2 regions of the Streptomyces sp. NPDC003393 genome follow, and region 2 is predicted to be linked to the other one. Evidence: riboswitches for the same ligand, from Rfam matches in the RefSeq annotation. Region 2 holds a riboswitch; the other holds the start of a gene.
The links. A riboswitch is a leader RNA that binds a small molecule or an ion and turns the genes downstream of it on or off. The one in region 2 is predicted to bind ZMP and ZTP.
Positions count from the first base shown of each region.

Region 1: it holds a riboswitch for ZMP and ZTP, as region 2 does, so the genes downstream of both, ACWDUZ_RS02315 (glycine hydroxymethyltransferase) here and ACWDUZ_RS00535 (bifunctional 5,10-methylenetetrahydrofolate dehydrogenase/5,10-methenyltetrahydrofolate cyclohydrolase) in region 2, are expected to answer to the same signal.

Region 1 is NZ_JBSFRB010000002.1:67,123-71,872, forward strand. It holds gene pdxR (MocR-like pyridoxine biosynthesis transcription factor PdxR) at 1-59, shown strand, start outside; gene ACWDUZ_RS02300 (hypothetical protein) at 128-1,057, opposite strand; gene ACWDUZ_RS02305 (hypothetical protein) at 1,196-1,537, shown strand; gene ACWDUZ_RS02310 (glutathionylspermidine synthase family protein) at 1,545-2,729, shown strand; ZMP/ZTP riboswitch at 2,799-2,911, shown strand; gene ACWDUZ_RS02315 (glycine hydroxymethyltransferase) at 2,953-4,398, shown strand; gene ACWDUZ_RS02320 (hypothetical protein) at 4,431-4,750, opposite strand, start outside.
Region 2 is NZ_JBSFRB010000001.1:121,597-126,346, forward strand. It holds gene ACWDUZ_RS00520 (MBL fold metallo-hydrolase) at 1-290, opposite strand, end outside; gene ACWDUZ_RS00525 (S-(hydroxymethyl)mycothiol dehydrogenase) at 290-1,375, opposite strand; gene ACWDUZ_RS00530 (hypothetical protein) at 1,473-1,775, opposite strand; ZMP/ZTP riboswitch at 2,416-2,499, shown strand; gene ACWDUZ_RS00535 (bifunctional 5,10-methylenetetrahydrofolate dehydrogenase/5,10-methenyltetrahydrofolate cyclohydrolase) at 2,521-3,369, shown strand; gene ACWDUZ_RS00540 (glycosyltransferase) at 3,462-4,691, shown strand.

The DNA.
Region 1 (4,750 bases), on a different contig from region 2:
CTCCACCGGACCACGCCTGGGCGGCGGCCCTGGACGCGCTGTGCCGGGTCCTGCCCTGACGGCAGCCCACGGCTCCGCGCCCCGGGCCACGCCCGCGCGGCCCCGGCCGCCGTGCGCGCCGCGCCGCTCAGTGCCGCTCGACAGGCGCCACCGCGTCCGCCGCCGCCCCCGGCGCCGGTGTGCCGCCCGGCGCCGCTCCCGCCGGGACCGTCCCGTCGGCCGCCGTCGGCGTCACCGGAGCCTCCCCGAAACGTGCCAGCGCCAGCGCTCCGGCCACCGCCACCGCGAAGCCCAGGACCGCCGGCCATCCCAGGCCCTCCCGCGTACGGTCGCCCAGCCACACCACGCCGATCGCGGCCGGGCCGATCGTCTCGCCGATCACCATCCCGGCGGTGGCCGTCGTCACCGAGCCGCGCTGGAGCGCCGAGGTGAGCAGCAGGAACGCGGCGCCGCCGCCCAGGACCAGGGCGTACGACGCGGGGTCGGCGAACAGCGCCGCGGGGCGCGGCGAGTCGATCAGCCGCACCGTCACCTCGACCACACCGAAGCCCAGGCCCGCGCCCAGGCCGAGCAGCAGGGCCCGGCCGCGCGGGGGGAGACGGCCGGACACCGCGCCCAGGGCGAGCACGGCCGCAGCCGCCGCGAGCATCGCCCACCTCAGTGCCGTGGAACCGTCCCGGCCGCCCTCCGTCCCCGAGGCCAGGCCCAGCATCGCCAGGCCGGCGCAGACCACGCCCACCGCGGCCCACTCCGTCCCGCGCAGCCGCACCCGCAGCAGCCGGGCCGCGGCCACCGCCGTCACCGCCAGGCTGGACGCCAGGGCCGCGCCCACCGCGTAGATCGGCAGCGACCGCAGAGCGGCGATCTGCAACAGGAAGCCGAGTCCGTCCAGGCCCAGACCCGCCGCGTACCGCCACTGCCGCAGCGCCCGCAGCAACAGCGCCGCGTCCGCCGCGCCGCCCCGCGTGCCACCCGGCTCGGCCGCCGCCCGGGCGGCGACCGCCTGGAGCACCGTCGCCGTGCCGAAACACACCGCCGCGCCGAGCGCGCACACCATTCCCGAGAGCACGGGCCGACTGTAGGCGAGCGGCGCCGGTCGCGGGGCCCCTTGGCGGGCGCTCACACCTGATCTCTAGGCTGTCCGTCGGAAACCGGCGGCCACCCGCCGGCAGCCGACGACAAGGGGGAGACGGACATGGCGGACACCGGGCGGCAACTCAGGTCGGGCGCCGTGGTGCTGGGCGGGATGGGACTGCTCGCCTCGGCGCTCACCGCGTGCTCCTCCGACCCGGACAAGCGCTGCGTCGACCGCGACAGCTACACCTTCTCCCAGGGATACAAGGTCGTCTCCGACAAGAACTGCAAGTCCGCGACCTCCGTCGACGGCGCCTGGTACTACGGCGGCAAGAAGAAGAGCGGCTGGATCGAGGGCGGCTCCTTCACCAAGCCCCGCAAGAGCTCCGGCGGGTCCGCCGGCAGCCACGGCGGCGTCGACCGCGGCGGCTTCGGCAGCGGCCACGGCAAGTCCGGCGGCTGAGCCGGGCATGGAACGCCGCACCGTCGAGCCCCGCCCCGGCTGGCAGCGGACCGTCGAGGCGCAGGGCCTGATCTACCCGCTCACCCGCTACCCCGACGACTCCCTGCGCCCCTACTGGGACGAGAGCGCCTACTACGTCTTCTCCCTGCCCGAGGTGGAGGCGCTGGAGGAGGTCGTCGAGGAACTGCACCGCATGTGCCTGGCCGCCGCGGACCACATCGTCACCACGGGGCGCTTCGCGGACCTCGGCATCACCGACCCCCGAGTCGCCCACGCCGTCGCCGAGTCCTGGCGGCGGCGCGCCGAACTCCCCTCCGTCTACGCCCGCTTCGACCTGCGCTACGACGGCACCGGCCCGGCCAAGCTCCTGGAGTACAACGCGGACACCCCCACCTCCCTGGTCGAGGCCGCCTCGCCCCAGTGGTTCTGGATGGAGGAACGGTTCCCCGGCGCCGACCAGTGGAACTCCCTGCACGAACGGCTCGTCGCCGCCTGGAGGAAGCAGGCCGGCCTGCTCCCGCCGGGCAGTCCGCTGCACTTCGCGCACTCCGCCGCCGACGAACTCGGCGAGGACCTGATGACGGTCGCCTATCTGAAGGAGACGGCCGAGCAGGCCGGCCTCGACACCGACTGGATCTCCGTGGAGGAGATCGGCTGGGACCCGCTCTCCGGACGGTTCGTCGACAACGGCCTCCGTTTCATCCGCAGCATCTTCAAGCTGTACCCGTGGGAGTGGCTCACCACGGACCGCTTCGGCGGCCACGTCCTGGACACCCTGGACAACGGCGGCGGGACCGGTTCCACCTTGTGGATCGAACCGGCCTGGAAGATGCTGCTGAGCAACAAGGCGCTGCTGGCGATCCTGTGGGAGCTGTACCCGGGCCACCCCAACCTGCTTCCCGCGTACCTGGACGGGCCCCGCGAGCTGGCCGACGGCGCCGGCTGGGTGGCCAAGCCGCTGCTCGGCCGCGAGGGCGAGGGAGTGACGGTCCACGAACCGGGGACCGAGCCCGTCGTGCGCGACGAACCCTGCTGCTATCAGGAGCTCGCCCCGCTGCCCGCCTTCGACGGCAACCACGTCGTCCTCGGCGCCTGGGTCGTCGAGGACGAGTCCGCCGGTCTCGGCATCCGTGAGTCGGCCGGGCTGGTCACCGACGAGTACGCCCGGTTCCTGCCGCACGTGATCCTCTGACGGGCCCGCACGACGCGGCTCGCATGGTGGACGCGGCAGGGCCTTCGGGCAGGTCACCCGGTAGGCTGACGGGCGGGCCGTGACTGGCGCGTCGGGTCCTGGTGACGCCAGGGCCCAAAGATGGGACCGACCATCGGGGAGCGGCCCGAGCAGCGAGTGTGCCGTGCGCCTGGGCCGTACCGTGAACGCCGAACGCCGAACGCCACGCCCGGAGGTCCCCGAGATGTCTGCGCCCCTCTCCCACGAGTCCACCGCCTTCCGCGCCGCCCTCGACGTGATCCGCGCCGTCGAGCCGCGCGTCGCCGACGCCATCGGCCAGGAGGTCGCCGACCAGCGCGCGATGCTCAAGCTGATCGCCTCGGAGAACTACGCCTCCCCGGCCACCCTCCTGGCGATGGGCAACTGGTTCAGCGACAAGTACGCCGAGGGCACCGTCGGCCGCCGCTTCTACGCCGGCTGCCGCAACGTCGACACCGTCGAGTCCCTGGCCGCCGAGCACGCGCGCGAACTCTTCGGCGCCCGCCACGCCTACGTCCAGCCCCACTCCGGCATCGACGCCAACCTGGTCGCCTTCTGGGCCGTCCTCGCCGACCGCGTAGAGGCCCCCTTCCTGGAGAAGGTCGGCGCCCGCCAGGTCAACGACCTGACCGAGGCCGACTGGGCCGAGCTGCGCCAGGCCTTCGGCAACCAGCGCATGCTCGGCATGTCCCTGGACGCCGGCGGTCACCTCACCCACGGCTTCCGCCCCAACATCTCCGGCAAGATGTTCGACCAGCGCTCCTACGGCACCGACCCGGCCACCGGCCTGATCGACTACGACGCGCTGCGTGCCCAGGCCCGCGAGTTCAAGCCGCTGATCATCGTCGCCGGCTACTCGGCGTACCCCCGTCTGGTGAACTTCCGGATCATGCGCGAGATCGCCGACGAGGTCGGCGCCACGCTCATGGTCGACATGGCGCACTTCGCGGGCCTGGTCGCCGGCAAGGTCCTCACCGGCGACTTCGACCCGGTCCCGCACGCCCAGATCGTCACGACCACCACGCACAAGTCCCTGCGCGGCCCGCGCGGCGGCATGGTGCTGTGCGACGACTCCCTCAAGGACCAGGTCGACCGCGGCTGCCCCATGGTCCTCGGCGGCCCCCTCCCGCACGTCATGGCCGCCAAGGCGGTCGCCCTCGCCGAGGCCCGGCAGCCGGCCTTCCAGGACTACGCCCAGCGCATCGTCGACAACTCCCGCGCCCTCGCCGAGGGCCTGATGCGCCGCGGCGCCACCCTCGTCACCGGCGGCACCGACAACCACCTCAACCTGATCGACGTCGCCACCTCCTACGGCCTCACCGGCCGCCAGGCCGAGGCCGCCCTCCTCGAGTCCGGCATCGTCACCAACCGCAACGCGATCCCGGCCGACCCCAACGGCGCCTGGTACACCTCCGGCATCCGCATCGGCACGCCCGCGCTCACCACCCGCGGCCTCGGAACGGCGGAGATGGACGAGGTCGCCGGCCTGATCGACCGCGTCCTCACCAGCACCGAGCCCGGCACCACCAAGTCCGGCGCCCCCTCCAAGGCCGCCCACGTCCTCGACCCGAAGATCGCCGACGAGATCTCCCACCGCGCCACCGACCTGGTGGCCGCCTTCCCGCTGTACCCGGAGATCGACCTGGGCTGACCCGGCCAGGGGTGTCCCGCCCCCCGGGGAGCTCAGAGGTCGATCAGCTCCTGACGCGGCTCCTCACGCGGCGGCCCGGCCTTGCGCCGGGCCGCCGCGCGGCAGGTCAGAAGCGTCCCGGCGACCCCGGCGGCGAGCCCGCCGGCCGCCCACCACACACCGTCCCGCTCTCCGCCCTCGCGCGCGGCGGCCGGCGTCCCGTCGAGCCCGAGGAAGCCGGCGCCCGCCAGCTCGTCGTAGACCCGCCGCGGCGCCCGGTGCCAGCGGATGTCGTCGTCCGGCAGGTCGGGCGCCGGGTCGCTGCGCACCCACGGGGTGCCGTCCTCGCCGACGAAAAGCTGGTCCTGGCGCA
Region 2 (4,750 bases):
GTCATCTTCCACAGCGGCAGGTCGTCGGGGTGCAGCCAGATCGTCGCGCCGGTGAGGTCCGCGAGGGCGGGTGCGGCGTCGATGTGGTCGTTGTGCGCGTGGGTGCACACGATGGCGGTCAGCCGGCGGTCGCCGACCGCCTCGGCGATGGCCTCGGCGTCGTGGGCGGCGTCGATGACGATCGCCTCGTGGTCGTCGCCGACGATCCACACGTTGTTCTCGACGTCCCAGGTGCCGCCGTCGAGCGTGAACTGCCCGGCGGTGACGAGGCGTTCGATGCGTGCGGCCATCAGAGCACCACCACCGAACGCAGCACGTCGCCGCCGTGCATCCGCTCGAACGCCTTCTCCACCTCGTCCAGCCGGATGGTCTCGGTGACGAACTTGTCCAGCGGCAGGCGGCCCTGGAGGTGCAGGTCGATGAGCATCGGGAAGTCCCGGGACGGCAGGCAGTCGCCGTACCAGCTGGACTTCAGCGCCCCACCGCGCCCGAAGACGTCCAGCAGCGGCAGCTCCAGCTTCATCTCCGGGGTCGGCACACCGACCAGCACCACCGTGCCGGCCAGGTCGCGAGCGTAGAAGGCCTGCCGGTAGGTCTCCGGGCGGCCGACGGCATCGATGACGACGTCGGCGCCGAAGCCGCCGGTGAGCTCGCGGATCGCCTCCACGGGGTCGGTGTCAGCGGAATTGACGGTGTGTGTGGCGCCCATGGTCCGGGCGGTCTCGAGCTTGCGGTCGTCGATGTCGACCGCGATGATCTTCCCGGCGCCCGCCAGGTACGATCCGGCGACGGCCGCGTCGCCGACCCCGCCGCAGCCGATCACGGCGACCGAGTCGCCCCGGCCGACCCCTCCGGTGTTGATCGCCGCGCCGATGCCGGCCATCACACCGCAGCCCAGCAGCCCGGCGACGGCAGGAGACACGGACGGGTCGACCTTGGTGCACTGGCCCGCGGCCACCAGCGTCTTCTCGGCGAAGGCACCGATCCCGAGGGCCGGGGAGAGCTCGGTGCCGTCGGTCAGGGTCATCTTCTGCCGGGCGTTGTGGGTGTCGAAGCAGTACCAGGGGCGTCCGCGCAGACACGCGCGGCACTTCCCGCACACCGCACGCCAGTTGAGGATCACGAAGTCGCCGGGCGCGACGTCGGTGACCCCCTCGCCGACCGACTCCACCACCCCGGCGGCCTCATGCCCGAGCAGGAAGGGGAACTCGTCGGTGATGCCGCCCTGCTTGTAGTGCAGGTCGGTGTGGCAGACGCCGCAGGCCTGGACCCGTACGACGGCCTCTCCGGGCCCGGGGTCCGGCACGACGATCGTCTCGACCCGTACGGGCTCGTCCTTCCCCGGTGCGATCACGCCGCGCACTTCCTGGGCCATGGTGGTGGTCCCTTCCGTCGACCGATGTCCGTGGTTCCGACCCTACCGGCGGCCACCCGGTACAGGCGTGGTCGCGCCGGTCGCCGCGCCCGCGTGATCAGTGGATGCCGGGCACCAGCCCGAAGAGCGGGGAGGCGAGACCGGTGACCTGCCTGAGCTGGTTCAGTCGGTCGAGGTCGCGCGCGCGGTTCAGGGAGGAGAGCTGCTCGGAGACCGAGGGGACCGCGTTCCGCTGCTCGGCGGGGAGGCCGGTGCGGGCGAGCGAGTCGACCGCGTCGAGCGGCACCAGCCTGCCGGCGACCGGGACCCCGGCGTCGGCGGCGCTCGCCGGCAGCGCGGCGAGACCCGTGGCGGAGGCGGCGAGAGCGACGACGGTGACGATACGTCGGGTGGAGATCATGTCCTCAGCAACGCGGCCGCCCCCACCCGGACACGGCCTGGCACCCTCGCTCACCCGACAGGGCGAGAACGCGGCGGGGACGAGAACGCGGCGGACGGACGGGGCGTTCACCGCGAACTCCTGGATCCGGCACGGCGCGCACCGGACGTAGGCCCGACCCCGCACACCGGCCGCACGTCCGACCCCGCGTGCCGGCGGCACCATCCGCGTGCGCGGGGCCGGTCGGCTTGCCCGGCCCGCGCACACGGGGGACGCTCGAAGGACAGGCCCGTGACGGCCCGCTCCCGCCGGGCCACGGCTTCGTGGGAGGTCACATGGCGACCACGGCACGCCCGGCCCGCGGCACCGGAGCGCCGCGCGACGGCGGGATCACCGGTCGGATCGTGATCAGGACATGGGACGCGTAGGCAGGAAGGCCGCACGGGTCCAGGTCAGCTCCCGGCTGACATGGAGTTTCTCGGCCCGCGCCGGAGTGGGCGGGTCGCACTCGGCCCGGCTGCGGCCCTCGCGGGCCGCCTCCGCGGCGCAGCGGCTGGCCTCCGCCGCTCTGGTGAGGTCCCTCCTGCACGCGGTACGGCCCCGGACCCGCGCCCGCGGGCCGCGGGTCCGGCCGGGCCGGCGGGTGGGTTCGGCTAGGCTGGGGCGGGGCCGTGACTGGCGCTGAGGTGGAGCACCACCGGGGAGCGGCCCCCGCGAGTCGTAGCCGCGCGCCTGGGTGATTCCGTCGAACGCTCAGGAGTGGACCATGTCCCAGGCCCGGCTCATGGACGGCACCGCGCTCGCCCGACGCATCGTCGAGGAGACCGCGCGCAAGGCCGCCGACCTCACCGACCGCACGGGCACCGCACCCTGTCTGGCGACGGTGCTGGTCGGCGAGGACCCGGCCTCCGTCACCTATGTCCGGATGAAGCAGAACCGGTGCCGCAAGGCCGGCATCGACTCCCGCCGTGTGGCGCTGCCCGCCGAGACCACCACCGAGGAACTGGTCGGCACGCTGCGCTCCCTGTCGCAGGACCCCTCCGTCCACGGCATCCTGCTCCAGCACCCGGTCGGCGACCACATCGACGAACGGGCCGCGTTCGAGGCGATCGCGCCCGAGAAGGACGTCGACGGTGTCACCTTCGCCTCCTTCGCCACGATGAGCTTCGGCCTGCCGGGGTTCGTCTCCTGCACGCCCGGCGGCATCCTGCGGCTGCTCGACGCGTACGACGTCGACCTGGCCGGCAAGCGGGCCGTCGTCGTGGGGCGCAGCGCGATCCTCGGCAAGCCGGTGGGCATGCTGCTGCTCGCCCGGGACGCCACGGTGACGTACTGCCACTCGCGGACGCGTGACCTCTCCTCCGTGGTCCGGGAGGCGGACGTCGTGGTCGCCGCCGTGGGCCGGCCGCGGCTCGTCCGCGGCCAGGACATCAAGCCGGGCGCGGTCGTGATCGACGCGGGCTACAACGAGGGCAACGTCGGCGACGTCGACTTCGACTCGGCCGTGGAGCGGGCCTCGCTCATCACGCCGGTGCCCGGTGGTGTCGGCCCCATGACCATCGCCACGCTCCTGGAGCAGACGGTGGACGCGGCCGCCCGGCAGCTCGGCGTGTGACCGGCGCGGAGTGAACGCCTCCGGATCCGCCGGGTCGTTCACCGGCGGCCGGCTCCGGCGCGGCCATACTGACCGTCGTGCGCGTAGCGATCATGACGGCGGGTTCCCGGGGAGACGTCGCCCCCTTCACGGGACTGGGGCACGGCCTGGCCCGCGCGGGGCATGCCGTCACCCTGGTCACCCACGGGCGCTTCGAGCCGCTGGTCGCGGGCTCGGGACTCGGCTTCCACGCGCTGCCGGTGGATCCACGGGCCGAGCTCGGGTCCCGGCGCGGACGGAGCCTGCACCGCAGTGCGACCGGTGCGGGCAAGATGCTGCGGGCGGTCGGCCTGGCGCGGGCGGCGCTGGCACAGATGACGGACGAGCTGATCGCGGCGGCGGAGAAGAGCGACGTGCTGCTGCTCTCCGGCTCCCTGGGGCCGGTCGGGCATGCCATCGCCGAGGCGCTGGGCCTGCCCTGCATGGGCGCCCATCTGCAACCTCTGTCGCCCACCCGGGAGTTCGCCCCTCCACTGCTCGGCGGCGGTCACTGGGGCGCGCCGGTGAACCGCCTCGCCGGGCACGGGGTGAACCTCGCCGTGGAGCGGGTCTTCTCGGCGGCCGTGCCCGCCGTGCGGGCGCGGCTGGGGCTGCCCGCCTCGCGCATCGGCACCGCCCGCCGCATCCGCGCGGGGCTGCGGCTGCCCGTGCACCATGGCTTCAGCCCGCTGGTGGTGCCCCGGCCGCGTGACTGGCGGGCCGGTCTGGAGGTGGGCGGGTACTGGTGGCCGTACGACCGTGACGCCCGGCTCCCGGGCGACCTGCGGGAGTTCCTGGAGGCGGGGCCGCCCCCGGTGTTCGTCGGGCTGGGCAGCGCCACCGTGCCCGACCCCGTCCGGCTCAGCGAAACGATCGTGCGCGCGCTGCGCCGGGCCGGACTGCGCGGGGTGGTGCAGCGGGGCTGGGCCGGGCTGGCGGCGGCCGGTGACGACATGCTGACCGTCGACGACGTCCCGCACTCGGCGCTGTTCCCGCGCATGGCCGCCGTGGTGCACCACGCCGGGGCGGGCACGACGGCGGCCGGGCTGCGCGCCGGGGTGCCCGCGGTGCCGCTGCCGGTCCAGTTCGACGAGGGGTTCTGGGCGCAGCGCCTGATCCGTCTCGGGGTGGCCCCGTGCGCCGTCCCGCTGCGCGGGCTCACCGCGGACGCGCTCTCCGCCGCGCTCACCCGGGCCACCGGGGACGCCGCCCACCTGCGACGGGCCCAGGCGCTGGGCGCCCGGATCCGCGAGGAGGACGGCGTCGCGCCGGTACTCGCCGCCGTGGACCGGCTGGCGGGCTGACCGGCCCGTGACGGACGAAGGTGCGGGCCGCCTTCGTCCGTCACGGGCCGCCTTCGACC